4 regions of the Klebsiella sp. R445 genome follow, and region 3 is predicted to be linked to each of the others. Evidence: predicted binding sites of a transcription regulator. Region 3 holds the regulator's gene; each other region holds the start of a gene.
The links. Region 3 encodes PurR, which represses purine synthesis genes. Its sites were predicted from a motif close to CANGCAAACGTTTGCNTG; they were not measured.
Positions count from the first base shown of each region.

Region 1: a site for PurR is predicted at 3,937-3,954, ahead of cvpA (colicin V production protein). Genes of this name have one in related genera too.
Region 2: a site for PurR is predicted at 1,828-1,845, ahead of purL (phosphoribosylformylglycinamidine synthase). Genes of this name have one in related genera too.
Region 4: a site for PurR is predicted at 3,562-3,579, ahead of gcvT (glycine cleavage system aminomethyltransferase GcvT). Genes of this name have one in related genera too.

Region 1 is NZ_CP180446.1:4,707,669-4,715,546, forward strand. It holds gene ACMYSN_RS22255 (DedA family protein) at 1-560, shown strand, start outside; gene accD (acetyl-CoA carboxylase carboxyltransferase subunit beta) at 761-1,675, shown strand; gene folC (bifunctional folylpolyglutamate synthase/dihydrofolate synthase) at 1,854-3,122, shown strand; gene dedD (cell division protein DedD) at 3,112-3,810, shown strand; gene cvpA (colicin V production protein) at 4,009-4,497, shown strand; gene purF (amidophosphoribosyltransferase) at 4,531-6,048, shown strand; gene ACMYSN_RS22285 (hypothetical protein) at 6,058-6,258, shown strand; gene ACMYSN_RS22290 (UbiX family flavin prenyltransferase) at 6,331-6,912, shown strand; gene argT (ABC transporter substrate-binding protein) at 7,191-7,878, shown strand, end outside.
Region 2 is NZ_CP180446.1:4,487,247-4,495,124, reverse strand. It holds gene purL (phosphoribosylformylglycinamidine synthase) at 1-1,753, opposite strand, end outside; gene mltF (membrane-bound lytic murein transglycosylase MltF) at 1,928-3,541, shown strand; gene tadA (tRNA-specific adenosine deaminase) at 3,542-4,048, opposite strand; gene yfhb (HAD family hydrolase) at 4,107-4,742, opposite strand; gene ACMYSN_RS21275 (MurR/RpiR family transcriptional regulator) at 4,963-5,811, shown strand; gene ACMYSN_RS21270 (YfhL family 4Fe-4S dicluster ferredoxin) at 5,868-6,128, shown strand; gene acpS (holo-ACP synthase) at 6,147-6,527, opposite strand; gene pdxJ (pyridoxine 5'-phosphate synthase) at 6,527-7,258, opposite strand; gene recO (DNA repair protein RecO) at 7,267-7,878, opposite strand, start outside.
Region 3 is NZ_CP180446.1:209,353-217,230, forward strand. It holds gene punC (purine nucleoside transporter PunC) at 141-1,325, opposite strand; gene punR (LysR family transcriptional regulator) at 1,437-2,348, shown strand; gene purR (HTH-type transcriptional repressor PurR) at 2,367-3,392, opposite strand; gene cydH (cytochrome bd-I oxidase subunit CydH) at 3,688-3,777, shown strand; gene ACMYSN_RS00980 (MFS transporter) at 3,940-5,106, shown strand; gene sodB (superoxide dismutase) at 5,146-5,727, opposite strand; gene ACMYSN_RS00990 (C40 family peptidase) at 6,029-6,910, opposite strand; gene ACMYSN_RS00995 (hypothetical protein) at 7,308-7,664, shown strand.
Region 4 is NZ_CP180446.1:4,045,417-4,053,294, forward strand. It holds gene pepP (Xaa-Pro aminopeptidase) at 1-858, shown strand, start outside; gene ubiH (2-octaprenyl-6-methoxyphenyl hydroxylase) at 855-2,033, shown strand; gene ubiI (2-octaprenylphenol hydroxylase) at 2,044-3,246, shown strand; gene gcvT (glycine cleavage system aminomethyltransferase GcvT) at 3,681-4,775, shown strand; gene gcvH (glycine cleavage system protein GcvH) at 4,800-5,189, shown strand; gene gcvP (aminomethyl-transferring glycine dehydrogenase) at 5,305-7,878, shown strand, end outside.

The DNA of each region.
Region 1 (7,878 bases), 800 kb from region 3:
TTTTGATTCTGTTTTGCGAAACGGGTCTGGTGGTGACGCCATTCCTGCCGGGAGATTCGCTACTGTTTGTTGCGGGGGCGCTGTCAGCGTTGCCGACCAACGATCTGAATGTGCATCTGATGGTGGTCTTGATGGTGATCGCGGCGATTGTCGGCGATGCGCTGAACTACACCATTGGCCGGTTGTTTGGTGAAAAGCTCTTTAGTAATCCCAACTCGAAAATTTTCCGTCGTAGCTACCTGGATAAAACCCATTCGTTCTACGAACGTCATGGCGGTAAAACGATTATCCTCGCGCGCTTTGTGCCGATCGTCAGAACTTTCGCGCCGTTTGTGGCGGGAATGGGCCATATGTCCTATCGTCATTTTGCCATGTATAACGTGGCCGGCGCGCTGCTGTGGGTTCTGCTGTTTACCTATGCGGGCTATCTGTTTGGTGATTTGCCGATCGTACAGGAAAACCTGAAGCTGCTGATCGTCGCGATTATTGTGCTGTCGGTGCTGCCTGGGGTGATTGAAATCATTCGCCACAAGCGCGCTGCGGCGAAGCAGGCAAAATAGTCCAGACCTCGTGTTCCTCTTCGGGCGCAGCATCACGGCCCGAAGAGGGAAGTATTAGCGGTACGACCACTTTTTTATCCCATGTGACGGGATGTTATGATTTAATGTGCAACATTCATGGTCTGTAAGGGGCAAAAATGGCATTATGCGCCCCTTAAGACAAAACTGGCATCGACCAGGTTCAGGCAGAAAGGTTATCAATGAGCTGGATTGAACGAATTAAAAGCAACATCACTCCCACCCGTAAGGCGAGTATTCCTGAAGGTGTATGGACCAAGTGCGACAGCTGCGGACAGGTATTGTACCGTGCAGAGCTGGAGCGCAACCTGGAGGTTTGCCCTAAGTGCGATCACCACATGCGTATGTCGGCGCGTAATCGCCTGCATAGCCTGTTGGACGAAGGTTCCCTGGTGGAGCTGGGAAGCGAGCTCGAGCCGAAAGATGTGCTGAAGTTCCGCGATTCGAAGAAGTACAAAGACCGTCTGGCGTCCGCGCAAAAAGAGACTGGCGAAAAAGATGCGCTGGTGGTCATGAAGGGTACCCTGCATGAGATGCCGATTGTCGCCGCGGCCTTCGAGTTCTCCTTTATGGGTGGCTCAATGGGTTCCGTCGTCGGCGCGCGCTTCGTCCGTGCTGTTGAACAGGCGCTGGAAGATAATTGCCCGCTGATTTGCTTCTCTGCTTCCGGCGGTGCGCGTATGCAGGAAGCGCTGATGTCGCTGATGCAGATGGCGAAAACGTCTGCTGCGCTGGCAAAAATGCAGGAGCGTGGCTTACCGTATATCTCGGTGCTGACCGACCCGACCATGGGCGGCGTATCGGCGAGCTTTGCGATGCTTGGCGATCTCAACATTGCCGAACCGAAAGCGCTGATTGGCTTTGCCGGTCCTCGCGTCATCGAGCAGACCGTACGTGAAAAACTGCCGCCGGGATTCCAGCGCAGTGAGTTCCTGATTGAGAAAGGGGCGATCGATATGATCGTTCGTCGCCCGGAGATGCGCCTGAAGCTGGCCAGTATCCTGGCGAAGCTGATGAATCTTCCGGCACCCAGCCCGGATGTCTCTCATGAAGGCGAGGTGGTGCAGCCAGCACCGGATCAGGAACCAGAGGCCTGATAATTCAGAGGGCAGGCCTGACGGTGCTGCCCTTTTTTAATTATATGCGCCATCATTCAAGCCAGGTCGCGGCGAATAAGCAGAACCCAGGTCAGCAGACCGCGTAAGTTACGAGCGCAGCAGACCGGGCACCCGCTTGAAGGATGCAGTGCATTTACCGTTAACGTTAGCGGACATCATGGAAAAACAACCTACTCCTCAGGCCACGTCGCCCCTGGCTACGTGGCTTTCCTATCTGGAACACCTGCACAGTAAAACCATCGATCTGGGGCTGACGCGCGTGCGTGACGTCGCCGGGCGGATGGCGGTATTAAAACCGGCGCCGTTTGTCTTTACGGTGGCAGGCACCAACGGCAAGGGAACCACCTGCCGCACGCTGGAGTCCGTGCTGATGGCGGCGGGCTACAAGGTCGGCGTGTACAGTTCACCGCATCTGGTGCGTTATACCGAACGTGTTCGTATCCAGGGTGCAGAGCTACCGGAAGCCGCACATACCGCCTCTTTTGCCGAGATCGACGCGGCCCGCGGCGATATTTCGCTGAGCTATTTTGAGTTCGGTACGCTGTCCGCGCTGTGGTTGTTCCAGCAGGCCCAGCTCGACGTGGTGATCCTCGAGGTTGGCCTGGGTGGCCGACTCGATGCCACCAATATCGTTGACGCCGACGTTTCCGTGGTGACCAGTATCGCGCTGGATCATATCGACTGGCTGGGGCCGGATCGTGAAAGTATTGGTCGCGAGAAGGCCGGTATTTTCCGTGCTGGTAAACCGGCGGTGGTCGGTGAACCGGATATGCCCCACACGATTGCTGAGGTAGCCGCTGAGAAAGGCGCCACGCTGCTGCAACGTGATGTTGACTGGCGCTACACCGTTGATGCCGAATCGTGGTCCTTCTCCGACGCTCAGGGAGCGTTAACAGGGCTACCGCTGCCGCTGGTGCCGATGCCGAATGCCGCTACGGCGCTGGCAGCGCTGCGCGCCAGCCAGCTGGTCATCAGCGAGCAGGCGCTTCGCGAAGGCATCGCACGGGCGATGTTGCCCGGTCGTTTTCAGATAATCAGCGAAACGCCGCGTGTTATTCTCGACGTGGCCCATAATCCTCATGCGGCGGCCTATCTCGCCGGGCGTCTCAAAAGCCTGTCGAAAACGGGGCGCGTACTGGCGGTTATTGGTATGCTGCATGATAAAGATATCGCCGGTACGCTGGCAAACCTGAAGGCAGAGGTCGACTGCTGGTACTGCGCACCGCTGGAAGGGCCGCGCGGCGCCACGGCGCAACAGCTGCTGGAACACTTACCTGAAGGGAATGCTTACGCTGATGTCGCTCAGGCATGGCATGCGGCCATGGCTGATGCCAGGTCTGAAGATACCGTACTGGTGTGCGGGTCATTCCACACGGTGGCGCATGTAATGGAAGAAATAGACGCGGGGAGAATCGGTGGCGAGTAAGTTTCAGAACCGTTTAGTCGGGACAATTGTACTGGTGGCGCTGGGGGTGATTATTCTCCCAGGGCTGCTCGACGGCCAGAAAAAGCATTATCAGGATGAATTTGCGGCGATTCCCCTGGTGCCGAAACCAGGCGATCGCGATGAGCCGGACATGCTGCCGGCCGCCACGCAGGCCCTGCCGGCGCAGCCGCCTGAAGGGGCGGCGGAAGAGGTCCGTGCGGGTGATGCCGCGGCTCCATCGTTAGATCCGTCGCGGATCCCGGTCAACAGCAACAGCTTCGATGATGTGCAGGAGCCGGTCGTGGCGCCGCAGCCTAAACCGCAGCCACAGCCTAAGCCGCAACCGGTGCAGCCGAAGCCGGTTGAGAAACCACAGCCGCAACAGCAGCAGCAGGTGGCCGTGCAAACGCCGCCGGCGAAACCGGCAGAGATCCCGGCACCGACCGGCAAAGCCTACGTGGTGCAGCTTGGGGCGTTGAAGAACGCCGATAAGGTCAACGAGATCGTCGGTAAACTGCGCTCCTCCGGGTTCAAAGTCTACACGTCGCCTTCAACCCCGGTTCAGGGTAAAATTACCCGAATCCTGGTGGGTCCAGATGCCTCGAAAGATAAGCTGAAAGGCCAACTTGGCGACCTGAAACAGCTCTCCGGACTGAGCGGTGTGGTGATGGGATACAGCCCTAACTAATCTTGCCTCTCCCCATAGCGGGGAGCGGTAACGCGCCTGTCTGATGTGCTTTCAGAAGGCTAAAGACAGCATGGCGTTGAATGTTTTTTCAGCGCCATTTTTATTTCTGTAGGGCACGGAAATCCCTACGCAAACGTTTTCTTTTTCTGTTAGAATGCGCCCCGAACTGGACGACAGGGCGTAAATCGTGGGATGTTTATGGTCTGGATTGATTACGTCATTATTGCGGTGATTGGTTTTTCCTGTCTGGTAAGCCTGATCCGCGGCTTTGTTCGTGAAGCGTTATCGTTGGTGACATGGGGATGTGCTTTCTTTGTTGCCAGCCATTACTACACTTACCTGGCTGTCTGGTTCACGGGTTTTGAAGACGAAATGGTCCGCAATGGGATTGCTATCGCGATACTGTTTATCGCAACGCTGATCGTCGGCGCCATTGTTAACTATGTGATTGGCGCACTGGTAGAGAAGACCGGCCTGTCGGGTACCGACAGGGTGTTAGGGATCTGTTTTGGCGCCCTGCGTGGCGTGCTGATAGTCTCTGCGATACTGTTCTTTCTCGATAGTTTTACCGGTATGGCGAAAAGCGAAGACTGGCAAAAGTCAGAGCTTATCCCGCAGTTCAGTTTCGTTATCAGATGGTTTTTTGACTATCTGCAAAGCTCGTCAAGTTTCTTGCCCAAAGCATAAGCGTTGGGATGTGGCTGAACGAGGAAAAGACGTATGTGCGGTATTGTCGGTATCGCCGGTGTTATGCCGGTAAACCAGTCGATTTATGACGCGTTAACGGTGCTTCAGCATCGTGGCCAGGATGCCGCAGGCATCATCACGATTGATGCAAATAACTGTTTCCGTTTGCGTAAAGCAAACGGCATGGTGAGCGATATTTTTGAAGCTCGCCATATGCAGCGTATGCAGGGCAATATGGGTATTGGCCATGTTCGCTATCCGACGGCTGGCAGCTCAAGTGCTTCCGAGGCGCAGCCTTTCTACGTCAACTCACCGTATGGCATCACGTTGGCGCACAACGGCAACCTGACCAACGCGCACGAGCTGCGTAAAAAGCTGTTTGAAGAAAAACGCCGCCACATCAACACCACCTCCGATTCTGAAATCCTGCTCAACATCTTTGCCAGCGAGCTGGATAATTTCCGCCATTACCCGCTGGAAGCGGATAACATTTTTGCCGCGATCGCCGCGACGAACCGGCAGATTCGTGGCGCTTATGCCTGCGTGGCGATGATTATCGGTCATGGTATGGTCGCGTTCCGCGATCCGAACGGCATCCGTCCTCTGGTGCTGGGTAAACGTGATGTGGGTGACGGTCGTACCGAGTATATGGTGGCGTCCGAAAGCGTGGCACTGGATACCCTGGGCTTTGAGTTCCTGCGTGACGTTGCGCCGGGTGAAGCGGTTTATATCACCGAAAAAGGCCAGCTGTTTACCCGTCAGTGTGCGGAAAATCCGGTCAGCAACCCGTGCCTGTTCGAATACGTTTACTTTGCGCGTCCAGACTCCTTTATCGATAAAATTTCCGTCTACAGCGCCCGCGTTAACATGGGTACCAAGCTGGGCGAGAAAATCGCGCGTGAATGGGAAGATCTGGATATCGATGTGGTCATTCCGATTCCGGAAACCTCGTGCGATATCGCGCTGGAAATCGCCCGTATCCTCGACAAACCATATCGTCAGGGTTTCGTGAAAAACCGTTACGTTGGCCGGACCTTCATCATGCCGGGACAGCAGCTGCGTCGCAAATCAGTGCGCCGTAAGCTCAACGCCAACCGTGCTGAGTTCCGTGATAAAAACGTGCTGCTGGTGGATGACTCCATCGTTCGTGGTACCACTTCTGAGCAGATTATCGAGATGGCTCGCGAAGCCGGTGCGAAGAAGGTCTATCTGGCCTCCGCCGCGCCTGAGATTCGCTTCCCGAACGTCTACGGTATTGATATGCCAACGGCCACCGAGCTTATTGCCCACGGTCGCGAAGTGGACGAAATCCGCCAGATCATCGGTGCCGATGGCCTGATTTTCCAGGATCTGAACGATCTGATTGACGCTGTACGTGCGGAAAATCCGGATATTCAGCAGTTTGAATGCTCGGTGTTCAACGGCGTGTACGTCACCAAAGACGTCGACCAGCGCTATCTGGATTATCTCGATTCTCTGCGTAATGACGACGCCAAAGCGGTACAGCGTCAGAATGAAGTCGAGAACTTAGAGATGCATAACGAAGGGTAATCTTTCCCTTTGTTACGAAAAACCCGCCGTCTGCTGACCGCGGGTTTTTTTGTTGTCGCGTTACGTCTCATCTACCCAAATACGCATTTTGCCTTCCTCGGCCATTCGCAAGGCCATTACAGTATTCGCCAGCGCGTGGAAGGCTACCAGCAGGCGCTGGTTGAGGGGAGGGAGAAACCTGCTGATGCCGGTGCATCTGGTGGTACGTGAAAGCTTCGTGTGCTTGCGTCCTGCGCCATAATCCGGCAAAGTCTGCAACATTATGTGGAAGGGGCAAACATCGTGAAACGACTTATTATTGGGATTTCTGGCGCCAGCGGCGCGATTTACGGTGTGCGCTTGCTGCAAATTCTCCGCGATGTTCCCGATGTCGAAACCCATCTGATCATGAGTCAGGCCGCGCGACAGACCCTGGCGCTGGAGACCGATTATTCGCTGCGTGATGTGCAGGCGCTGGCCGACGTGGTCCATGATGCCCGGGATATCGCCGCCAGCATCTCTTCAGGTTCGTTTAAGACCGCCGGCATGGCGATCCTGCCTTGCTCGGTGAAAACGCTGTCGGGCATTGTTCACAGCTATACCGACGGTCTGCTGACCCGCGCGGCAGACGTGGTGCTCAAAGAGCGTCGTCCGCTGGTGCTGTGCGTGCGGGAGACGCCGTTTCACCTCGGGCATCTGCGCCTGATGGTGCAGGCGGCGGAGATGGGGGCCGTTATTATGCCGCCGGTGCCGGCGTTTTATCATCGTCCGCAAACCCTCGACGACGTCATTAACCAGACGGTTAATCGCGTCATCGATCAGTTCGATATTACCCTCCCGCAGGACCTGTTTACCCGTTGGCAGGGGCCGGCTAGCGCACCTTAATAGTGCTGTTTATTAACCTTTGCGCGGTTGCAGTGCAATTTTGCTGCCTTGATCAAATCCTCGACATTTAATTTGTTTTTTTGCGTCTGGCCGCTGCGGTTTATCCGCTAATGCTGTTATCTTCCCTTTCTAGACAATCCTGCAACCTTCTATTAACAAATTTAACGCTGTTTCCAGCACGCACTGAGAAGATGGCACAAAACCTGCAGGATTCGTTGGCAGCACACATAACTACATAACGCACGACATAACAACATCACGACACTTAAGGGTATTGTATGAAGAAGACGATCCTGGCCCTCTCTTTAATGATGGGACTCAGCAGTGCCTCCAGCGCGTTTGCCGCGCTTCCGCAAAGCATTCGTATCGGTACCGATGCCACCTATGCGCCTTTCTCGTCCAAGGATGTGAAAGGGGATTTCGTCGGCTTTGATATCGACCTGGGCAACGAGCTGTGTTCGCGTATCAAGGTGAAATGTACCTGGGTGGGCAGTGACTTCGACTCGTTAATTCCGTCGCTGAAGGCGAAGAAAATTGACGCCATTATCTCCTCGTTATCAATCACTGAAAAACGTCAGCAGGAGATTGCCTTCTCTGACAAGCTGTATGCAGCCGACTCCCGCCTGATTGCGCCGAAAGGCTCGCCGATCCAGCCGACCCTGGAATCGCTGAAAGGCAAGCATGTCGGTGTCCTGCAGGGTTCCACTCAGGAAGCCTATGGTAATGAGCGCTGGCGTAGCCAGGGTGTTGATGTGGTGGCCTACCAGAACCAGGATCTGATCTACTCTGACCTGGCCGCGGGTCGCCTTGATGCTGCGCTGCAGGATGAAGTCGCGGCCAGCGAAGGCTTCCTCAAACAACCCGCCGGTAAAGATTTTGATTTTGCCGGTCCTTCTGTCAAAGATAAAAAATTCTTCGGTGACGGTACCGGCATTGGCCTGCGTAAAACCGATAGCGAGCTGAAAA
Region 2 (7,878 bases), 1.0 Mb from region 3:
GCAGCGCTTCGGTGGCCTCGCCGATCACCGCATAAGGTGCGCGCTCGCGGCGGCACAGCTCATCAAACAGCGGCAGCTGCTCTGGCGCAACCGCCAGAACATAGCGTTCCTGAGATTCGTTACACCAGATTTCCAGCGGGCTCATGCCCGGCTCATCGCTGAGGATATCGCGCAGCTGGAATTTACCACCGCGTCCGCCGTCGCTCACCAGCTCCGGCATGGCGTTAGACAGGCCGCCCGCACCGACGTCGTGGATAAACAGAATTGGGTTGTCGTCGCCCAGCTGCCAGCAACGGTCGATCACTTCCTGGCAACGGCGTTCCATTTCCGGGTTATCGCGCTGTACCGAGGCAAAGTCGAGGTCGGCATCGGACTGACCGGAAGCCATTGAAGAGGCCGCTCCGCCGCCCAGGCCGATATTCATCGCCGGGCCGCCCAGAACGATCAGTTTCGCACCCACGGTGATCTCGCCTTTCTGCACGTGTTCGCCGCGGATGTTACCGATCCCGCCTGCCAGCATGATCGGCTTATGATACCCACGCAGCTCTTCGCCGTTGTGGCTGGTCACTTTTTCTTCATAGGTACGGAAATAACCGTTCAGCGCCGGACGACCAAATTCGTTGTTAAACGCTGCGCCGCCCAACGGGCCATCGGTCATGATATCCAGCGCGGTAACAATGCGCTCCGGCTTACCGAAGTCTTCTTCCCACGGCTGTTCAAAACCAGGAATACGCAGGTTAGATACCGAGAAGCCCACCAGGCCCGCTTTCGGCTTCGCCCCACGCCCGGTCGCCCCTTCATCACGGATTTCACCGCCGGAGCCGGTCGCCGCGCCCGGCCACGGAGAGATGGCCGTTGGGTGGTTGTGCGTTTCGACCTTCATCAGGATATGTGCGTCTTCCTGATGGTAGTCATAGCGGCCCTTTTCGCGATCGGCGAAGAAGCGCCCTACCTGAGAACCTTCCATGACTGCCGCGTTATCTTTATAGGCGGACAGAACGTAATCCGGCGTCTTTTCGAAGGTGTTTTTGATCATCTTAAACAGCGACTTCGGCTGCTGTTCGCCATCGATGACCCAGTCGGCGTTAAAAATCTTGTGACGACAGTGCTCGGAGTTCGCCTGGGCAAACATATACAGCTCGATGTCGTTGGGGTTACGCCCAAGCGTGGTAAAGGCATCGAACAGGTAGTCAATTTCGTCTTCCGCCAGCGCCAGCCCCAGACGGAGGTTAGCGTCAATCAGCGCCTGACGACCCTGACCCAGCATATCGACGCTGGTAACCGGCGTCGGCTGATGCTGAGCGAACAGCTGCTCACCCGCTTCCAGCGCATCAAAGACGCTTTCCATCATCCGGTCGTGAAGTTCGCTCGCGACGGTGGCCCACTGCGCTTCGCTCAGAGTGCTGGCTTCTACATAGTACGCCACGCCGCGCTCAAGGCGCACAACCTGCGACAGACCGCAGTTATGGGCGATATCGGTAGCTTTAGAAGACCAGGGGGAGATGGTGCCAGGGCGGGGAGTGACGAGCAGTAATTTACCGGTTGGGGTATGGCTTTTTAAATCAGGACCATACTTGAGCAGTCGCGCCAGACTCTCTCGTTCGTCGCCGCTTAACGGCGCGCTCAGATCGGCAAAATGAACATACTCTGCATATATAGTGCTAACCGGCAGGTTCGCCGCCTGGAAACGTGCCAGCAGTTTATTAATTCGAAATGCCGACAGTGCAGGTGAACCACGCAAAATTTCCATCATAAGTCTCTCGTCTTCGCAGCTTTCAATATGAGCCAGGGGGGAAACGGGCGCCATTATAGTGAATCCTGAGCCGCGACGAAACCGTTTGCGTGGAAATAAAATGATTCCCCTGGTTTATCAATTAATGTGACCGCAGTCGCGAATAAGTTGCCAACTGGCGCATTCTTAAGCAAAATGCCGCTCATTCGACGTCTGTCTTTTCACTTTTCCGCTAATAGCCTGCTGAGGAACTCAGAGCTGCAGAAGATTAACTATCTGAAAAAACTGAAGATTAATTATCTGCTCATCGGCATTGTGACCTTACTGCTGGCGGCCGCCCTGTGGCCGTCGATCCCGTGGTCCGGCAAGCCAGAGAACCGCGTGGCCGGGATTATCGCCCGCGGCGAGCTGCGTATCAGCACCATCAATTCACCGCTGACCTTCGCCACGATCAATGACAAAACCTATGGGCTGGATTACGAGCTGGCAAAACAGTTCGCCGACTACCTCGGGGTGCCGCTGAAAGTGACCGTCCGCCAGAATATCAGCCAGTTGTTCGACGACCTGGACACCGGCAAAGCCGATATGTTAGCTGCCGGGCTGGTTTACAACTCGGAGCGGGTCAAAAACTACCAGCCCGGACCGAGCTACTACTCCGTATCCCAGCAGCTGGTTTATCGGGTCGGCAGCTTGCGGCCGCGTAACCTTGCCAGCCTCACGGCAGAGCAGCTGGCCCTCGCCCCAGGTCATGTTGCGATTAACGATCTGCAGGCGCTGAAAGATCATAAATACCCGGACCTCGGCTGGCGTGTGGATGAAAAGCGTGGCACCACCGCGCTGATGCAGGCGGTGATTGATGGCGATCTCGATTACACCATTGCGGATTCGGTGGCGGTCAGCCTGTTCCAGCGCGTTCATCCGGAGCTAGCCGTTGCGCTGGATATCAGCGACGAGCAGCCGGTCACCTGGTTTAGCCTCAAGAGCGAGGACAACTCGCTGTCCGCAGCGATGCTTGATTTCTTCGACACCATGAATGAAGACGGCACTCTGGCGCGGCTGGAAGAGAAGTATCTTGGGCACGGCAACGATTTCGATTATGTCGATACCCGTACCTTCCTGCGCGCTGTCGAAAATGCCCTGCCCGGTCTGCAGCCGATGTTTGAAAAGTATGCCCGTCAGATCGACTGGCGTCTGCTGGCGTCCATTGCGTGGCAGGAATCACACTGGGATCCGCAGGCCACCTCGCCGACCGGAGTTCGCGGGATGATGATGTTGACCAAAAACACCGCACAGAGCCTGGGGTTGACCGACCGAACGGATGCAGAGCAAAGCCTCAGCGGCGGCATGCGTTACCTGCAGGATATGATGGGCAAGATACCGGATTCCGTCCCGAAAGATGAGCGGATCTGGTTTGCCCTCGCGGCGTACAACATGGGTTACGCCCATATGCTGGATGCGATTTCGTTGACCAAAAAGCAGAAAGGCAATCCCGACAGCTGGGCGGACGTGAAGCAACGCTTACCGTTGCTTAGCCAGAAACCCTATTACAGCAAGCTGAAATACGGCTACGCACGCGGCCACGAGGCGTACGCGTATGTCGAAAACATCCGTAAATATCACATCAGCCTGGTGGGCTACTTATCCGAGAAAGAGAGAAAGGAAGCGCAGAGGCTGGCGATGGCCGGAGACTATCCGGCGGTGATGCCGGACGAACTTGAGCAAGCGCCACGCACGATTCCTTTTTTCCAGTATCACGCCGAGTCTTTAGTCGACAACGTCAGGCTTAAAATCCCCGGCCTGGGGCACTAACTACGCGTCTTCGCCAGAGCGCGCCTTTTTCAGCGCTTTTTTCTCTTCGCGACGCCAGCGGAAAAAGTCACTGAGCATTCCCGAGCACGATTCCGCCAGGATCCCTTCGCTGACCTCGACCCGATGATTCATTCCCGGATGATGTAAGACGTCGATAAGCGATCCGGCCGCGCCGGTTTTTGCATCCCGGGCACCAAATACCAGCCGCGAAATCCGGCTATGCACCATCGCACCGGCACACATCACGCACGGTTCGAGCGTGACATACAGCGTGGCGTCAATCAGCCGGTAGTTTTGCAGGACCATTCCGCCCTGGCGCAAGGCCATAATTTCAGCATGCGCCGTCGGATCGTGGCGCCCGATAGGACGGTTCCAGCCTTCACCGATAACCTGATTATTGTGCACCAGCACGGCCCCTACCGGCACTTCGCCCTCTTCCCAGGCACGTTTCGCCAGCGTTAATGCGTGACGCATCCAGTATTCATCGTTTAGTTCATGGTCAGACAAAGCGGGCACTCCTGCGGAAAAAGCGGGGCGCATTATACATGGCAACCGGCATTACACACTATTCTAACTGGTGAAGATCGCCCTGCGGCGTAACGCGCCAGCGGTGCTGGCAAAAACAGAGCAACGGGTTGTCCTGCTCGCTGTCGCTGTAGCCGCTGTACAGCTGCAACGGCGCACCGATTTTCTGCTCCAGTTGGGCGACTTTTTCATGTCCCAGGCAGCGTAGGGTCAGCCCCCAGCCGCCGCAACGGCGCTCCATCCGGCTGGCGATAACATTCACTCTCGCCAGCCAGGGGGTATCAAAATAGACCTGCTCAACCAGCGACTGGGGCGAGCCGGTAATCAACCAGACCTCGGCATCGTGATGGTCGAGATAGTCCGTCAGCCGGGCCTGCACCACCGGGAACGCGGTCACCCGCTGGCGAAACCAGCGGACAAAACCGGCCTCTAGTCGCTTCAGGGCGCGCTCGCTGCGCCCGAAGGTGGCAGCCCACAGCAGCAGGCTCATTGGCCAGCGCGCCGCCCGACCGTTGACGGCTAACCCCAGCAGGATTGCCGGCGACATGAGGACCACCAGCGGGACATTCAACGGCTGGTGACGCAAGACGTAGCGCAGAAAACTGCCGAACATATCCTGTTGATGTAACGTTCCATCGAGATCAAAAAAAACCACTCGCCGCGTGCTGCTATTCAAAACCGACCTCTTTCTTTAGCAAATATCGTAGCTGATGCCGTTAGCTTAACAGCCTTATGTCGTGAACAGAGAAAACATCTACGGACGTTAACCCTGGGTTAAGGCTATTTTTCTGCAATCAATAAATCTCACCGGTAGAATTTTTAATTCGCTGTATTCCTCTTATAATCGAATACAAAATTCTTTCAGCAGAGGGCGAAGGTTGTCCTGAGGAAAACCGATGAACTGTTTAATCCGCATTCGCCAGCGCTATCCCTCGCTGGCGGCAAGCGACAAAAAGCTGGCAGACTTTATTCTGGCTCAGCCTGACCAGACCCGCCACCTCAGTTCGCAGCAGCTGGCTGGTGAGGCCGGCGTCAGCCAGTCCAGCGTCGTGAAATTCGCGCAGAAGATGGGGTTTAAAGGTTTCCCGGCACTGAAGCTGGCCTTAAGTGAAGCGCTGGCCAGCGCGCCCGATCCACAATCGGTTCCGGTGCATAACCAAATTCGCGGTGACGATCCGCTGCGCCTGGTGGGCGAGAAGCTGATCAACGATAACGTGGCCGCGATGCACGCTTCGCTGGATGTCAACACCGAAGAGAAGCTGCTGGAAGCTGTTGCACTGTTACGCCACGCCCGTCGGGTAGTGATCACCGGGATCGGCGCGTCCGGGCTGGTGGCGCGTAATTTCGGCTGGAAGCTGATGAAAATCGGCATTAACGCCGTTTCCGAACAGGATATGCACGCCCTGCTCGCGACCGTGCAGGCGATGTCATCCGACGATCTGCTAGTGGCGATCTCCTATTCTGGCGAACGCCGCGAGATCAACATGGCCGCCGGGGAAGCGCTGCGGGTTGGCTGTCGGATCCTGGCGATCACCGGGTTTACGCCGAATGCGCTGCAGCAGCAGGCGACGCAGTGTCTGTACACCATCGCCGAGGAGCAGGCGACGCGCAGCGCCGCGATCTCCTCCACCAGCGCGCAAATGATGCTCACCGATCTGCTGTTTATGGCACTGGTTCAGCAGGATCTTGAACATGCGCCGGACAGGATCCGCCACAGCGAGGCGCTGGTGAAAAAACTGGTGTGAGCAGAAAATGGGCGTATAATGCCCGCCCTGTTTGTGATGTTTCTGAGAATTTCCTGATGGCGCTGTTAATCACCAAAAAATGCATCAATTGCGATATGTGCGAACCGGAATGCCCGAATGAGGCGATTTCGATGGGTGACAGCATCTATGAAATTAACAGCGACCGCTGCACGGAGTGCGTGGGCCACTATGAGACGCCCACCTGTCAGAAAGTGTGCCCGATCCCCAATACGATTCTGAAAGACCCGGCACACGTCGAAAATGAAGAGCAGCTGTGGGATAAGTTTGTCCTGATGCATCATGCGGACAAAATCTGACGCTGCTCCCCGCAGGCGTTAACTCTCCACGATGACCGTAGCACAAGCGTAATGGCGCTCATCCGCCAGGGTCACGTGAATGCTCCTGACCCCCATACGCTGTGCCAGATTTTGCGCTTCACCCCATAGACGCAGGCTGGGTTTACCTAGCTCGTCGTTGTACACCTCGAACTGATTAAACGCCAGACCGTTGCGGATCCCGGTTCCCAGGGCTTTCGCCGCCGCCTCTTTAACCGCAAAGCGCTTCGCCAGAAAACGGACCGGCTGCTGGTGCTGCTGCCAAATCAGCCACTCGTTGTCGCTGAGCACGCGCCGGGCAAGGCGATCGCCGCTACGGGCAATCACCGCTTCTATCCGCGCAATTTCAACAATATCGGTTCCCAGCCCCAGAATCGCCATTACGCACGAGCTTCCTGCATCAGGCGTTTCATCTCGGCAACGGCCTCTTTCAGGCCGCTCATCACTGCCCGACCGATGATCGCGTGGCCGATGTTCAGCTCGTGCATTTCCGGAATGCGGGCAATCGCTTTGACGTTGTGATAGGTCAGACCGTGGCCGGCATTCACCTTCAGACCGAGGCTTGCCGCAAAGGTCGCCGCGGTCGCGATACGCTGCAGCTCTTTTTCCTGCTGGGCGTCGCTTTCGGCATCGGCGTAGCAGCCGGTGTGAATTTCAATATAGGGAGCGCCGACATCTGCTGCGGCCTGAATTTGCGCTTCATCGGCATCGATGAACAGAGAGACCAGAATCCCGGCATCGGCCAGACGTTTGCAAGCATCGCGCATTTTCTCGCGCTGACCGGCCACGTCCAGGCCGCCTTCCGTCGTCACTTCCTGACGCTTTTCCGGCACCAGGCAGCAGAAATGCGGTTTGGTGTCGCAGGCGATGGTCAGCATCTCTTCGGTGACCGCCATCTCGAGATTCATGCGGGTGTCCAGCGTCTGGCGCAGCACGCGCACGTCACGGTCGGTAATGTGGCGGCGGTCTTCGCGCAGGTGGACGGTAATGCCGTCAGCCCCGGCCTGCTCAGCGATAAACGCAGCCTGTACCGGGTCCGGATAAGCAGTGCCGCGCGCATTACGCAGTGTCGCGATATGGTCAATATTGACCCCTAACAGTAATTCAGCCATGACAATCCTCATTGATCGTTATTCGTTTTATCTGCTCGCGCCGCGCGTGCGGGCATAAACTGGCGAAACAGCTCCCGACTCTTCAGCGGCTTACCGCCAAGATACGGCTTCAGGGCGATACGGGTAAAGCGCTTAGCGGCCCGCAGCGCATCGCTGTCCGGAAACTCACGGTTCGCCAGCGCTTTTAAATGGTGCCCGGTAAAGGTGTTGTTATCAATAACCACGCTGGCGATAAAGCCTTTTTCTTCACGGTAGCGGTAGGTCATGGTGTCATCGACCGCGTCGCCGCTGCCGGCGCAGTGGAGAAAATCGACGCCGTAACCCAGATGCCCCAACAACGCCAGTTCAAAACGGCGTAATGCCGGCTCCGGCGTGCCGCTTGTGCCCGCCAGCGCCTGGAGACAGTGCAGGTAATCGAAAAAGAGTTCGGAAAAGCGCGTTTCATGTTCCAGCACGCGGGAGAGGAGTTCATTCACATACAGCCCGCTGTAGAGCGTGATACCGCTGAGCGGCAGGGCCAGTGAAACTGCTTCGGCATTGCGTAGCGTTTTGACGTCGCCGCGGCCACCAAAGCGAAGTAATAAGGGGGTAAAAGGCTGGAGAGCACCTTTGAGGCTGGA
Region 3 (7,878 bases):
CGGGACGCATCCTGCCCCCGTTAAATACAATAAAAGGTCTATTTATGTGATGCCGGATCCAGTATAGGCTGCTGAAATCCGGCTTTCAATAAAAACCTCTTAGCATGCTAATTACTGGGCCTTAGCATGCTTATAACAGATCAGGCGTGCGATGACCCGACCGTCAGGCAGGCGCTCTGGCGCTGCATAACGTAGCCAATCCCGGCCAGCACAATAGAAACCAGCATCACGCTGGTGGTGGTCAGCAGCGGCGTGGCGATCAGCGCGGATACCAGCAGGCTGGTCAGGAAGCACAGCCCGAGCTGCAGGGTGTTCTGCAACGCCGCGGCGCGCCCGGTAGCCTGTGGGAATGGCTTCAGCGCCTGGGCGACAACAATCGGGTAAATCCCACCGTTCACAATCGCCATCACGCAGAACGGGATCATCACGCCGACGATTGAGGCATTTTCAAGACGCCCGACCATCCAGGTAGCGGCAACGCTGACGGCAAAAACCACCAGCAGCCACGGCAGCAGCTGTTGACCCTGCCATTTCTGCAGCGCCGCACGGCAGCCATAACCGCCAATCAGGAAGGCGATGGTTTGCGGCACGTAGCTCAGCCCGATAGCCGTCGGACCATAACCCATATCATGCAGAATAAACGGCGAGCCGGTCAGCCAGGCGAAGAAGCTGGCAGAGCAGGCGGCGTAGATCAGCACGTTACCGCTGTATTCACGAGAACGCAGCAGCGTCAGGAAGGTCAGTTTCTTCTGCGCATCGCCGGCTGGTTTGTGCACTGGCTTCAGGCGCAGGGCCGGGACCATCAGCAGCAGGGCGATGGCGAAAAGGGTAGCAAAAATCGCCTGCCATTCCAGATGGTTGAGCAGCCAGCTGCCGAGCAGCGGCGCCAGCGCCGGGGATAAACCGACCAGCGGCATGATGGTGGCAAAAATACGGTTTGTTTTCTGCGCCGGATAATAGTCCGTGACCATCGCCTGCCAGGTGACCGCGGCTGCACAGACGCCGATGGCCTGAATAAAGCGCAGGACCAGCATCAGCGTCGCGTCGCGGACCCACAGCATTCCCAGACAGCTGACGGCGAAGATCGCCAGGCCGCTCAGCAGAATCGGTTTACGCCCGTAACGGTCAGAGAGCGGGCCCCAGAACAGCTGTCCGATGGCGAAACCGGCAAGGAACAGGCTCAGGCTGGCGCTGACCGAAGCCGCGGAGGTGTTGAGGTCGTGTTGGATCGCCGCGAAGGCCGGTAGATACATGTCGGTGGCCAGGAAACCCAGCACGCTAAGTCCCGCCAGCCAAACTAAAAATCCTTTCCCAGGTTGTTGCATAACATTCTCTTCTGCTGATGCCGGAATAATGCCGCAGAGTGTAGGGAGTGCATTCTGGCTTGTGAAACGCTAATATTTGCTACATGCATTCAAAAATTTTGTAGGCAGAATATGTGGTCTGAATACTCACTGGAAGTTGTTGATGCTGTCGCCCGCAACGGCAGCTTTAGCGCGGCGGCACAGGAGCTCCATCGCGTCCCTTCCGCTGTCAGCTACACCGTTCGTCAGCTGGAAGAGTGGCTGGCAGTTCCGCTGTTTGAACGTCGTCATCGGGATGTTGAATTAACCCCGGCCGGGGTCTGGTTTTTACAGGAAGGACGCTCTGTTATCAAAAAAATGCAGATCACCCGCCAGCAGTGCCAGCAGATAGCCAATGGCTGGCGCGGTCAGTTGTCAATTGCCGTCGATGACATCGTCAAACCGGCACGAATGCGCCAGATGATTGTCGATTTTTATCGTCACTTTTCGGACGTTGAGCTGATTGTCTTTCAGGAAGTGTTCAACGGCGTCTGGGATGCGCTGGCGGATGGCCGCGTGGAGCTGGCGATTGGAGCGACGCGTTCGATTCCGGTCGGGGGGCGCTACGCCTTTCGCGATATGGGCATGCTGAACTGGCACTGCGTAGTGGCCAGCCATCATCCACTGGCGCAGATGACCAGTCCGCTGAGTGATGACGAGTTGCGCAACTGGCCCTCATTGGTCAGAGAGGATACTTCCCGGTCTTTACCAAAACGAACGACCTGGCTGCTGGATAACCAAAAGCGTGTGGTGGTGCCCGACTGGGAATCCTCTGCCACCTGTCTGTCTGCCGGGCTTTGCGTGGGGATGGTACCGACGCACTTTGCCCGTCCGTGGATCGACCGGGGAGAATGGGTCGCCCTTGAACTGGAAAACCCGTTTCCGGATGCGGCGTGCTGCCTGACCTGGCAACAGAGCGACGCATCGCCTGCGCTGCTGTGGATGCTGGATTATCTTGGCGATAGTGAAACGTTAAACCGGGAATGGTTGCGGGCGCCGGATTAGCCGGCGCCGGGAAGGGGACTAACGGCGGTAATCGACAAACGGGCCGTCAACGACGGAACGACGCTCCACCAGGCGCGGGTGAACCTCGATAGACTGGGACTCTTCACGCTTGTTGACGATACGATCCATCAGCATATTAAACGCGGCTTCGCCGAGGGAGTCTTTCGGTTGATGAATCGTGGTCAGCGCCGGGCTGAAATAGCGGGCGTTGCGCACGTTGTCATAGCCGATCAGCGAAATGTCCTGCGGTACGCGCAGCCCCATTTCATCCGCCGCGCAAATAGCACCCATCGCCATGATGTCGCCGCCGCAGAAGACTGCCGTCGGGCGGTGGTGTTGGTTCAGGATATGCTGCATCGCGCGATAGCCGGACTCCGGTTCGAAGTCACCCTGTTCAATCCAGTTATCCGGTACGGAAATCTGCGCTTCTTCCATGGCTTTCATAAAGCCTGCCAGACGTCCGGCACCGGTGTTACGTTCCAGCGGGCCGGGGATCACGCCAATTTCGCGATGGCCGCGTTCCACCAGATAACGACCGGCCATATAGCCGCCTTCAAAGGCGTTATCGATGACAGAATCGGTAAAGTCGGCCTTGGCCTCGCCCCAGTCCATCACCACCATTGGAATATGGCGGTACTCTTCCAGCATGCTCAGCACCGATTCCGGATATTCGGAGCACATGACCAGCAGGCCGTCGACGCGCTTTTGCGCCATCATTGACAGGTAAGCCTGCTGCTTTTCGAGATCGTTCCATGCATTACCCAGAATCAGGGTATAGCCTTTTTGGAAGCAGCTTTTTTCAACGGCTTCGATAATTTCAGCAAAATAGGCCGCTTCGCTGCTGGTTGCCAGCAGACCAATAGATTTGGTGTGATTAACCTTCAGGCTGCGCGCGACAGCACTCGGTGAGTAGTGCAGTTCTTTAATGGCGGCCCAGACCGCATTGCGCGTCTCTTCCGCAACGAAACGGGTTTTGTTAATAACATGTGATACTGTTGTAGTGGAAACGTTTGCGCGCTTCGCTACATCTTTAATAGTTGCCATTACTTCTCACTCCAGACCTTGACCTGAACGTCTGATAATCGGTACGTAAACGTTTGCCTAAACACACCCTGAATACAATGTTCAACATTGCATCACGTCGGGAAAACGACACAGAACGACAGGAAGGGGTCAATGGCCGATACGCTTTCAAATTAGCGTGGGATTTTGTCCGATCTTGCGGCAAAGGGGAAGAGCAAAAATGTGTATCACCCTAAATCCTGGAAGATTTTTATGCGATATTGTGCAAAAATGAGCAAGCTCACTTTTCGTGTGGGAAAAACAGGGGGAAAAATTGATGGATACAGATTTAAAATTTTCGCTGACAACAACGATTATTGTTCTAGGTCTAATCGTTGCCGCCGGGCTGACCGCAGTTCTGCACTAATTTTCCCGGGGGAGAGGTCACTTTCCCCCCGTTCCCGCCATTATTATCATTTTCGCAAAAATCTTTTGCCATTTCGTTTACTTTTGTTTTTCTGTGATTGATGTCATGCTTTTGACTTCTGATGAGATACCGTCGCCGATGACGGTCTGCTGGAGTCATGCAATGAAAATCAACTTTCCCCTGCTCGCGCTGGCGATAGGCGCATTTGGTATTGGTACGACGGAGTTTTCCCCGATGGGATTACTGCCAGTCATTGCCAAAGGCGTCGACGTGTCTATTCCGGCTGCGGGAATGCTGATCAGCGCCTATGCGATAGGTGTGATGGTTGGTGCGCCGCTGATGACGCTGCTGCTTTCTCATCGTGCGCGAAGAAACGCGCTGATTTTCCTGATGGCGATCTTCACCCTCGGCAACGTTCTCTCTTCCATGGCTCCTGATTACACCACGCTGCTGATTTCACGCATTATCACCAGCCTTAACCATGGTGCTTTCTTTGGCCTCGGTTCGGTAGTGGCCGCCAGCGTCGTCCCGAAAGACAAACAGGCCAGCGCGGTTGCCACCATGTTTATGGGGCTGACGATCGCCAATATCGGCGGCGTGCCGGCGGCGACCTGGCTTGGCGAGACTATCGGCTGGCGGATGTCGTTCCTTGCTACCGCAGGGCTGGGAGTGGTGGCGATGATCAGCCTGTGGTTCTCTCTGCCTAAAGGCAGCGCCGGTGAGCGTCCGAATGTTAAACAGGAGCTGTCGGTGCTGGTGCGTCCGCAGGTGCTTTCCGCCCTGTTGACCACGGTGCTTGGGGCGGGGGCCATGTTCACCCTCTATACCTACATTTCTCCGGTGCTGCATACCATTACCCATGCTTCGCCGCTGTTTGTCACCGCGATGCTGGTGTTGATTGGCGTGGGCTTCTCGCTGGGCAACTACCTGGGCGGTAAATTCGCCGACCGCTCCGTCTCCGGGACGCTGAAGGGCTTTCTGCTGCTGTTGATGGTGATTATGCTGGCGATTCCGTTACTGGCGCAGACGCAGCTGGGGGCCGCTGTCAGTATGGTGGTTTGGGGTGCCGCGACCTTTGCGGTGGTGCCGCCGTTGCAGATGCGGGTGATGCGCGTCGCGCATGAAGCGCCGGGTCTCTCTTCGTCGGTCAACATCGGGGCGTTTAATCTGGGGAATGCGCTGGGGGCGGCCGCCGGTGGGGCGGTGATCTCGGGTGGTCTGGGTTACGCGTTTGTTCCGGTAATGGGGGCGATCATTGCCGGTCTGGCTCTGCTGCTGGTGGTGGTGGGCAGCCGTTCGCAGCCGGAAGAGGCGCTTGTCGGGCAGTGATGCTATTTGCAGAAGGGTTACCCCTTCTGCAATATCGTTTTATGCCGCCAGTCTTTCAGCAACAAACTTCCAGTTTACCAGCGCCCAGAAGTGCGCCAGATACTCAGGGCGGGCGTTACGGTAGTCGATGTAATAGGCATGTTCCCAGACATCCACCGTCAGCAGCGGGGTCGCGTCGCCAGTCAGCGGCGTGCCAGCGTTGCTGGTGGAGACAATGCTCAGGCTGCCATCGGTATTCTTGACCAGCCAGGTCCAACCGGCACCAAAGTTTTTCGCCGCGGCATCGGTAAACTTAGCTTTGAAATCAGCAAAGCTGCCGAAAGCGCTGTTGATGGCTGCCGCCAGCGCGCCTTCCGGTTCACCGCCAGCATTCGGTGCAAGACAGTTCCAGTAGAAGGTGTGGTTCCAGACCTGAGCGGCGTTGTTGAAGATGCCGCCTTCGGAAGTGCGGACGATCTCTTCTAACGATTTGCCCTCAAACCCGGTGCCTTTGATCAGATTATTAAGGTTAGTGACATAGGCCTGGTGATGTTTGCCGTAGTGGTATTCCAGGGTTTCAGCGGAAATGTGCGGCGCCAGGGCGTCTTTTGCATACGGTAATGCAGGTAATTCAAACGACATTGTTACTCTCCTTATAACTTCTTGATTTCTTCTCACATTTAAAGGACGTATGACCATCCGGATACAGCATGTACTGTGGATTGCCGTAGCGAATACCACAGGTTTTTATTGTGATCAGGATGCTAACACTTGCCGGAGAGAGTTAAAAGCCTTGCATTCATAAAGGGTATATTTAACAAACGCGATCGAAGAAACCGTGACCCGTCACGAGGAAAAAGAGGTCAGATAAACGAGGCTGAAGAGGGGGGAATGTGATGCTCATTGCGCGTAACCGGTAGCCTGCCGCTGATGCGGCAGGGGGTTAGCGAATGGTTTTCGGGGTCATGACCCGACGCGCGCCTACGTAGTGACGGATCCAGTAATCCTCGCTTAATGAGGTTATCTGAATATCGCGACCGGTACGCGGTGACTGGATAAATTTGCCGTTGCCGACATAGACGCCAACGTGGTCGGCGGTGCCGCGCCCACGGGTGCGGAAGAAGACCAGGTCGCCGCTTTGCAGCTCGCCGCGGTCAACCGGACGGGCATCGCGCAGGTGGTACATCTCATTGGCGGTACGTGGAATGCGAATTTTCACCAGATCTTTATAGGCGTAGTAGACCAGGCCGCTGCAATCGAAACCGGTGCGCGGTGAGGTTCCACCCCAGCGATACGGTTTGCCAATCTGGTCCATCAGCTTCGACATGGCGGTACTTTGCGCTTTCTGGACCCGGGCCTTATGGGCGTCCGCCAGCGTCAGCGGCTGCGCTTCAGTCACCGGTTTACAGCGTTTTTTATAGCCTTTACGCACCACACATTTAGTCTGCAGGCTGGCCATGACCGGTGCCGGCTCTGCGCTCGACGTCAGCGATTTGGCACACTGCTTTTTATACCCTTTACGCAGGACGCATTTTTTGCTGCTACCGACGGCCTGGCGGGTTAATGCCGTTTGGCTGGCGCTGGTGGTACGGGTAGGGTGTCTGCTGCGGGACGTGGTGGCGGTTTGCTTGTTGGTGGTTTTGGTGGTGGACCTGGATTTTTGACTGCTGGCTTTTTTCTTACGTTCTGTAGTGCCTTTGGCCGGGTGCGCTTTTGGCGTAGCAGAGCTGTGCGTATGCCCTGAAGCATGCGCCAGTGGTGTAAATGAGATCGATGTAAACAGTAATGCACAGAGCGAAATCGCGATTTTGTTTAGCCGCGCCACTGAGCAATCCCCTGATTAATGACAGATATATACATACCTGACGGTGAATGACAAAACTCAACGATTCTAAAGCATAAAAACCGGGATAGTTAATACTCTTTTGTATCTAAAGTGTGAGTGAGTATTTTTACCATATAATCAATACGTTGCAAGGTGTAATTCAAAATCATTCAAAACAAATTCATTACACTATTTCAATCATGTTCCACTCTCTCCCCCGATCATCACGATATTTTGCAGTCATGGCACCCGATCGATGCCTGGCGAGGTGAGTGGGCAGCAGAACAGAAGCGAAATAGCAACAAAAAATGACTTACCAATATTGGTAATGGCGCTTTTTTGCCCTCAATTCCATGTGTGATAGGATGTTTCCGATTGTAATCAAAGGAAATATGGAATGAAAAAAATATTGGCAGTAGCATTGGGTGCGCTTTTGTTGACGGGATGTACGGTTCGCGTGGCAGACTTAACTGTAGCGAGCACTAAAAACTATAACCTGAATGGTGGCAAGTTCTATAAAGGTAAGCGAGTAACCGCGGAAGATAGCTATCCGGTTATCATCTTCCCTACAGGGATTCCAAACGTTAAAACTGCTGCTGACCGCGCGATTGAAAAAGATCGCTGTGCAGTTGGTCTGTCTGACGTAGTTGTCACTCAGCTTAACCACGCTTTCCTGTTCGGTAAGATTGGTCTGCGTGTCGAGGGTAACCTAATCATCGACCGCAGCCTGCCAGGCTGCGAGAACGCTGGTTGATCTGTCTGGCCACCTTCGGGTGGCTTTTTGCTAATGGGGGATTAAGACGTGAAAAAAGTTACGCACACCGGTTCCCACCTGGATAATCTGGCTACCTATTTTCAGTACTTGACTGACCATTAGGTTAACCGGGACGCTGAACTGATTATCCCGCCAATCATAGGTAGATTCCGTATTTATTGACACAGAACTAGCGGTCGGCCAGGTGTGGCAT
Region 4 (7,878 bases), 1.5 Mb from region 3:
CTGCAGGCGCCAGGCTCGGTGGTTGACTGGCGGCCGATGGTGCATGAAATGCGCCTGTTTAAATCAGCGGAAGAGCTGGAAGTCATGCGTCGTGCCGGTGAGATTTCCGCGCTGGCCCACACCCGCGCGATGCAGCACTGCCGCCCGGGGATGTTTGAATACCAGCTGGAAGGGGAAATTCTGCATGAATTTACCCGCCACGGTGCACGTTTCCCGTCCTACAACACCATCGTGGGCGGCGGAGAAAACGGCTGTATTCTTCACTACACCGAAAACGAATCCGAACTGCGCGATGGCGATCTGGTCCTGATTGACGCCGGCTGCGAGTATCGCGGCTATGCCGGGGACATCACCCGTACGTTCCCGGTGAACGGCAAATTCAGCCCGGCACAGCGCGACATTTACGATATCGTCCTCGAATCGCTCGACACGGCGCTGACGCTTTTCCGTCCCGGCACCTCGATTCAACAGGTGAACCAGCAGGTGGTGCGCATCATGATTAGCGGTCTGGTGCGCCTCGGTATCCTGAAAGGCGAAGTGGACGAGCTGATTGCGAACAACGCCCATCGGCCTTACTTCATGCATGGCCTGAGCCACTGGCTGGGGCTGGATGTCCATGATGTGGGCTTCTACGATGTTGAACGCTCGCGTCTTCTGGAGCCGGGTATGGTGCTGACCGTTGAACCGGGTCTTTACATTGCCGTCGATGCCGATGTTCCGCCGCAGTATCGCGGGATTGGCGTGCGCATTGAAGACGATATCGTGATCACTGCAGACGGTAACGAAAACCTGACCGCAGGCGTGGTGAAAAACGCCGACGATATCGAGGCGCTGATGGCGGCGGCCCGGCAATCATGAGCATACTGATCGTTGGCGGTGGGATGACCGGCGCGACGCTGGCGCTGGCAATTTCTCGCCTGACCAGAGGAGCGCTAGCGGTGCATCTGGTGGAGGCCGCACAGCCGGATTCGTCGCAACACCCTGGCTTTGACGCTCGCGCTATTGCGCTGGCGGCCGGCACCTGTCAGCAATTGGCACGAGTTGGTATCTGGCAGGGGATAGCCGATTGCGCGACACCGATTCAGCGAGTCCACGTCAGCGATCGTGGGCATGCGGGCTTTGTCACACTTGATGCGCAGGATTACAACCTGGCCGCGCTGGGGCAGGTCGTCGAGCTCCACGATATTGGCCAGCGCCTGTTTGCGCAACTGCGTGACGCGCCGGGTATCACTCTGCACTGTCCGGCGAAAGTGGAAGACGTCAGCCGATGGGAGGATGGCGTCAGTATCACGCTGGACAGCGGTCAGACGCTTAGCGGTAAGCTGCTGGTGGCCGCCGACGGTTCGCGCTCCACGCTGGGCGCCCGCTGCGGCATGAGCTGGCAGCAACAGCCCTATGAACAACTGGCGGTGATCGCCAACGTCAGTACCGCCTTGTCCCATGAAGGGCGGGCTTTTGAACGCTTTACCGAGCATGGCCCGCTGGCGATGCTCCCCATGTCGCAGGGCCGCTGTTCACTGGTATGGTGTCACCCGCAATCGCAGCGTGATGCTGTGCTGGGCTGGTCTGACGCGGAGTTTTGCGAACGGCTGCAGCAGGCATTCGGCTGGCGGTTGGGACGTATCACCCATGCCGGCACGCGTAGCGTTTATCCCCTGGCGCTGACCACCGCGACGCGCCCGGTTGCGCATCGTCTGGCGCTGGTCGGCAACGCGGCGCAGACCCTGCATCCCATCGCAGGTCAGGGTTTTAACCTGGGCCTGCGGGATGTTATGAGTCTGGCAGAACTGCTGGCGCAGGCCAGTGCGAACGGCCAGGATCCCGGTGACTATTCGCTATTGTGCGATTATCAGGCGCGGCGGGCGGATGACAAAACCGTCACTATCGGCGTGACCGATGGGCTGGTGCATCTGTTTGCCAATCGTTGGGCGCCGCTGGTGGCGGGGCGCAACGCGGGTCTGATGGCCATGGAATTATTTACTCCGGCGCGTGATGCGCTGGCGCAGCGTACCCTCGGTTGGGTTCCCCGTTAAGGAGTTGAACGTGCAAAGTGTTGATGTTGCCATTGTTGGCGGAGGCATGGTGGGGTTAGCGGTCGCCTGTGGTTTACAGGGGAGCGGGCTGCGGGTTGCGGTACTGGAACAATCTGAGCCACAGCCGTTGAACGCCGACGCGCCGCCGGCGCTGCGGGTTTCGGCCATTAACGCCGCCAGCGAAAAACTGCTTAGCAAGCTGGATGTCTGGCCGGCAATCCTTGCCCAGCGCGCCAGCTGTTACCACGGAATGGAAGTGTGGGATAAAGACAGCTTTGGCCGTATTTGCTTCGACGATCGCAGCATGGGCTTTAGTCATCTGGGTCATATTATTGAAAACGCCATTGTCCATCACGCCTTGTGGCAGAAAGCCCAGCGCTGCGCTGATGTGACGCTGCTGGCACCGGCACAGTTGCAACAGGTGGCGTGGGGCGAAAACGAGGCCTTCCTGAGTCTGCAGGACGGGACGATGCTGACAGCCCGACTGGTGGTAGGTGCCGACGGTGCGAACTCATGGTTGCGCAACAAGGCGGACATCCCGCTGACCTTCTGGGACTATCGCCATCATGCGCTGGTGGCCACGATCCGCACCGAAGAGCCCCATCAGGCGATTGCCCGCCAGGCGTTCCACGGTGACGGCATTCTGGCCTTTCTGCCGTTAAGCGACCCGCACCTGTGCTCTATCGTTTGGTCGCTGTCGCCGCAGGAAGCGCAACGGATGCAGCAGGCGGATGACGCCGCCTTTAATCAGGCACTGAATATCGCTTTCGATAATCGGCTGGGACTGTGCCACGTGGAAAGCGAGCGTCAGGTATTCCCGCTGACCGGCCGCTACGCTCGTCAGTTTGCCGCCCATCGTCTCGCGCTGGTTGGCGACGCCGCCCACACCATCCATCCGCTGGCCGGGCAGGGGGTTAACCTGGGCTTTATGGATGCCGCAGAGCTTATCGATGAACTCAGACGCCTGCATGCGCAGGGCAAAGATATTGGTCAGCATCTGTATCTGCGCCGCTATGAGCGCAGCCGCAAACACAGCGCCGCGATGATGCTGGCGGGGATGCAGGGCTTTCGTGAAATGTTCTCCGGCAGCAACCCGGCGAAGAAACTGCTGCGCGATATCGGCCTCAAGCTGGCGGATACCTTGCCGGGCGTCAAACCGCAGCTTATTCGTCAGGCGATGGGACTGAACGATCTCCCCAGCTGGTTACGTTAAGCCCGTCACACTTCTCTTTCCCGGCCCTCGCGCCGGGTTTTCCCTTCTCATTTGAAATAAACTAATCTCACCCATTTTTTCGCATTAGTTTTATTAATGTTTGTCGTTTTTAGTCACGGAAAATAGGCCCGGTTTTTCGCATAAAATACCATCATGCTCGGCGTTATTGGCGATTGATGTTAATTTTATGTGGCATAAATCGCTTTTTTCCAGTCGATAACTCTGTAGTCTTTCTGGCGAATTTTGGTCATAAGCTAATGTGATGTCCTGATTTAGCTTATGGTTTAGCGCCGGGTTCGGTGGTAAGTTCAGGCAAAAGAGAACGTTTGCGTCGGCGTCTGATAACGGCACCGGCGGTCGATTTTATCGTGTGAAATCGCCCGGACAATCTCGCTCAACTCGTAGCTGCTTGCGTTTTACTCGATGAGGAAAAGATGGCTCAACAGACTCCGTTGTATGAACAACACACGCTGTGCGGCGCTCGCATGGTGGACTTCCATGGCTGGATGATGCCGCTGCATTACGGTTCCCAGATTGATGAGCACCACGCGGTGCGCAGCGATGCCGGAATGTTCGATGTATCACACATGACCATCGTCGACTTCCACGGCAGCCGCATTCGGGAGTTCTTGCGCTATTTGCTGGCGAACGACGTGGCGAAGCTCACGGTCCCCGGCAAAGCGCTCTATAGCGGCATGCTTACCGCCTCCGCCGGCGTCATCGATGACCTGATTGTCTATTTCCTCTCTGAAGATTATTTCCGCCTCGTTGTTAACTCCGCCACCCGTGAAAAAGACCTCGCCTGGATCACCCAGCAGGCTGAGCCGTATGGTCTTGAAATGACCGTCCGCGACGATCTTTCACTGATTGCCGTACAGGGACCGCAGGCGAAAGAGAAAGCAGCGACCCTGCTCACCGAGGCGCAGCGCCAGGCCGTTGCCGGGATGAAACCCTTCTTTGGCGTGCAGGCTGGCGATCTGTTTATTGCAACCACCGGTTACACCGGTGAAGCCGGGTACGAAATTGCGCTGCCAAATGAACAGGCAGCCGATTTCTGGCGTGGTCTGCTCGACGCTGGCGTGAAGCCTTGCGGCCTGGGCGCGCGCGATACCTTACGTCTGGAAGCCGGGATGAACCTGTATGGTCAGGAGATGGACGAAAGCATCTCTCCGCTGGCCGCCAACATGGGCTGGACCATTGCCTGGGAACCGGCTGACCGTGCGTTCATCGGCCGTGAAGCGCTGGAGTTGCAGCGTGAAAAAGGTACCGAGCAGCTGGTGGGCCTGGTGATGACCGAGAAAGGCGTACTGCGCGGCGGACTGCCGGTGCGCTTTAGCGATGCCGAGGGCAATCAGAAAGAAGGTATTATTACCAGTGGCACCTTCTCCCCGACGCTGGGCTACAGTATCGCGCTGGCGCGCGTACCTGCCGGTATCGGCGAAACGGCCATCGTGCAGATTCGCAACCGCGAAATGCCGGTCAAGGTCACTAAACCTGTTTTTGTACGCAACGGCAAAGCCGTAGTGTGATTCCCCCTTTTTGGAGATCAATTGATGAGCAACGTACCAGCAGAACTGAAATACAGTAAAGAACACGAATGGCTGCGCAAAGAAGCTGACGGCACCTACACCGTTGGGATCACCGAACATGCTCAGGAACTGCTTGGCGATATGGTCTTCGTTGACCTGCCGGACGTCGGCGCGACCGTTGAAGCGGGCGACGACTGTGCGGTTGCCGAGTCGGTAAAAGCGGCATCTGATATTTATGCCCCGGTGAGCGGCGAGATTGTGGCCGTTAACGAAGAGCTGAATGACTCTCCTGAGCTGGTGAACAGCGACCCGTACGCTGACGGCTGGATCTTTAAAATCAAGGCCAGTGATGAAGCGCAGGTTGCGGCGTTGCTGGATGCGGCGGCTTACGCTGCGCTGCTGGAAAACGAATAACCGCGTTGCCTCTTTCACGCTGCGGGCGCCAGGCGCCGGCGGCGTGAATGATTTTTGCCTGTTCAGATAAGTAAAGACACATACGATTCACTGCACGTTTCAGGAACCATCGCTCATGACTCAGACTTTAGGTCAGCTTGAAAACCGCGGCGCCTTTATTGAACGTCACATCGGCCCGGATGCTCAGCAACAGCAAGAGATGCTGAAAACCGTCGGCGCCGACTCGCTTAACGCCCTGATTGGCCAGATTGTGCCGCAGGATATTCAGCTGGCGACCCCACCGCAGGTGGGTGACGCAACCACCGAATTTGCCGCGCTGGCGGAACTGAAGGCGGTAGCCGGTCGTAACAAGCGCTTCAAGTCTTACATCGGCATGGGTTACACCGCCGTGCAGCTGCCGCCGGTTATTCAGCGCAATATGCTGGAAAACCCGGGTTGGTACACCGCCTATACGCCGTATCAGCCGGAAGTCTCCCAGGGTCGTCTGGAGTCGCTGCTGAATTTCCAGCAGGTGACCCTCGATCTGACCGGTCTGGATATTGCCTCCGCATCCCTGCTCGATGAAGCTACCGCCGGGGCAGAAGCGATGGCGATGGCTAAACGCGTTAGCAAACTGAAAAATGCTAACCGCTTCTTCGTGGCCGCGGATATTCACCCGCAGACCCTCGACGTGGTCCGCACCCGTGCTGAAACCTTTGGTTTTGACGTTATCGTTGATGATGCTGAAAAAGCCCTCGACCATCAGGACGTGTTTGGCGTACTGCTGCAGCAGGTTGGCACCACCGGTGAAATTCACGACTACAGCAAACTTATCTCCGAGCTGAAAGCACGCAAAGTCGTGGTCAGCGTCGCGGCAGACTTTATGACGCTGGTTCTGCTGACCGCTCCGGGCAAGCAGGGTGCCGATATCGTCTTCGGTTCCGCCCAGCGTTTCGGCGTACCGATGGGCTACGGCGGCCCGCACGCGGCCTTCTTCGCCGCGAAAGATGAATTCAAACGCTCTATGCCTGGCCGTATCATCGGCGTATCGAAAGATGCCGCGGGCAATACCGCGCTGCGTATGGCGATGCAGACTCGTGAGCAGCATATCCGCCGCGAGAAAGCGAACTCCAATATCTGTACTTCCCAGGTGCTGCTGGCCAACATCGCCAGCCTGTACGCGGTGTTCCACGGGCCTGCGGGTCTGAAGCGTATCGCCAGCCGCATCCATCGCCTGACGGATATCCTCGCCGACGGGCTGCAGAAAAAAGGGCTGAAGCTGCGCCATGCGCACTACTTCGACACCTTATGCGTAGAAGTGGCCGACAAAGCCGCAGTGCTGGCACGCGCTGAAGCGCTGGAAATTAACCTGCGCAGCGATATTCACAACGCGGTCGGCATCACTCTCGACGAAGCGACCACCCGCGAAGATGTCATGAACCTGTTCCGCGCTATTATCGGTGACAATCACGGTCTGGATATCGACACGCTGGATAAAGACGTGGCGCTCGACAGCCGTTCTATCCAGGAAAGCATGCTGCGTGATGATGCGATCCTGACGCACCCGGTGTTCAATCGCTACCATAGCGAAACCGAGATGATGCGCTACATGCACTCGCTGGAGCGTAAGGATCTGGCGCTGAATCAGGCGATGATCCCGCTGGGTTCCTGCACCATGAAGCTTAACGCTGCGGCAGAAATGATCCCGATCACCTGGCCGGAATTTGCCGAGCTGCACCCGTTCTGCCCGGCAGAACAGGCAGAAGGTTATCATCAGATGATCGCCCAGCTCTCCGACTGGCTGGTTAAACTGACCGGTTACGACGCCGTCTGCATGCAGCCGAACTCCGGCGCACAGGGCGAGTACGCGGGTCTGCTGGCGATTCGCCACTACCACGAGAGCCGCAATGAAGGCCATCGTGATATCTGCCTGATCCCAAGCTCTGCGCACGGCACCAACCCGGCATCGGCACAGATGGCCGGCATGCAGGTGGTGGTGGTGGCCTGTGATAAAAATGGCAACATTGATCTCGCGGATCTGCGCCTGAAGGCGGAGCAGGCGGGTGAGAATCTCTCCTGCATCATGGTCACCTACCCGTCCACTCACGGCGTGTACGAAGAGACTATCCGCGAAGTGTGCGAAATCGTGCATCAGTTCGGCGGCCAGGTTTATCTCGACGGCGCCAACATGAATGCTCAGGTGGGCATCACCTCGCCAGGCTTTATCGGCGCGGACGTGTCGCACCTTAACCTGCATAAAACCTTCTGCATTCCGCACGGCGGCGGTGGCCCGGGTATGGGACCGATTGGCGTCAAAGCGCACCTGGCACCGTTTGTTCCGGGCCATAGCGTGGTGCAGATTGAAGGTATGCTGACCCGTCAGGGCGCGGTATCTGCCGCACCGTTCGGCAGCGCATCTATTCTGCCAATCAGCTGGATGTACATCCGCATGATGGGCGCAGAAGGGCTGAAGCAGGCGAGCCAGGTGGCTATCCTCAATGCCAACTACATCGCGACCCGTCTGAAAGAGGCGTTCCCGGTGCTCTATACCGGTCGCGACGGCCGTGTGGCGCACGAATGTATTCTTGATATTCGTCCGCTGAAAGAAGAGACCGGCATCAGCGAGCTGGATATCGCCAAGCGTCTGATCGACTTTGGCTTCCATGCGCCGACCATGTCCTTCCCGGTAGCCGGAACCCTGATGGTTGAG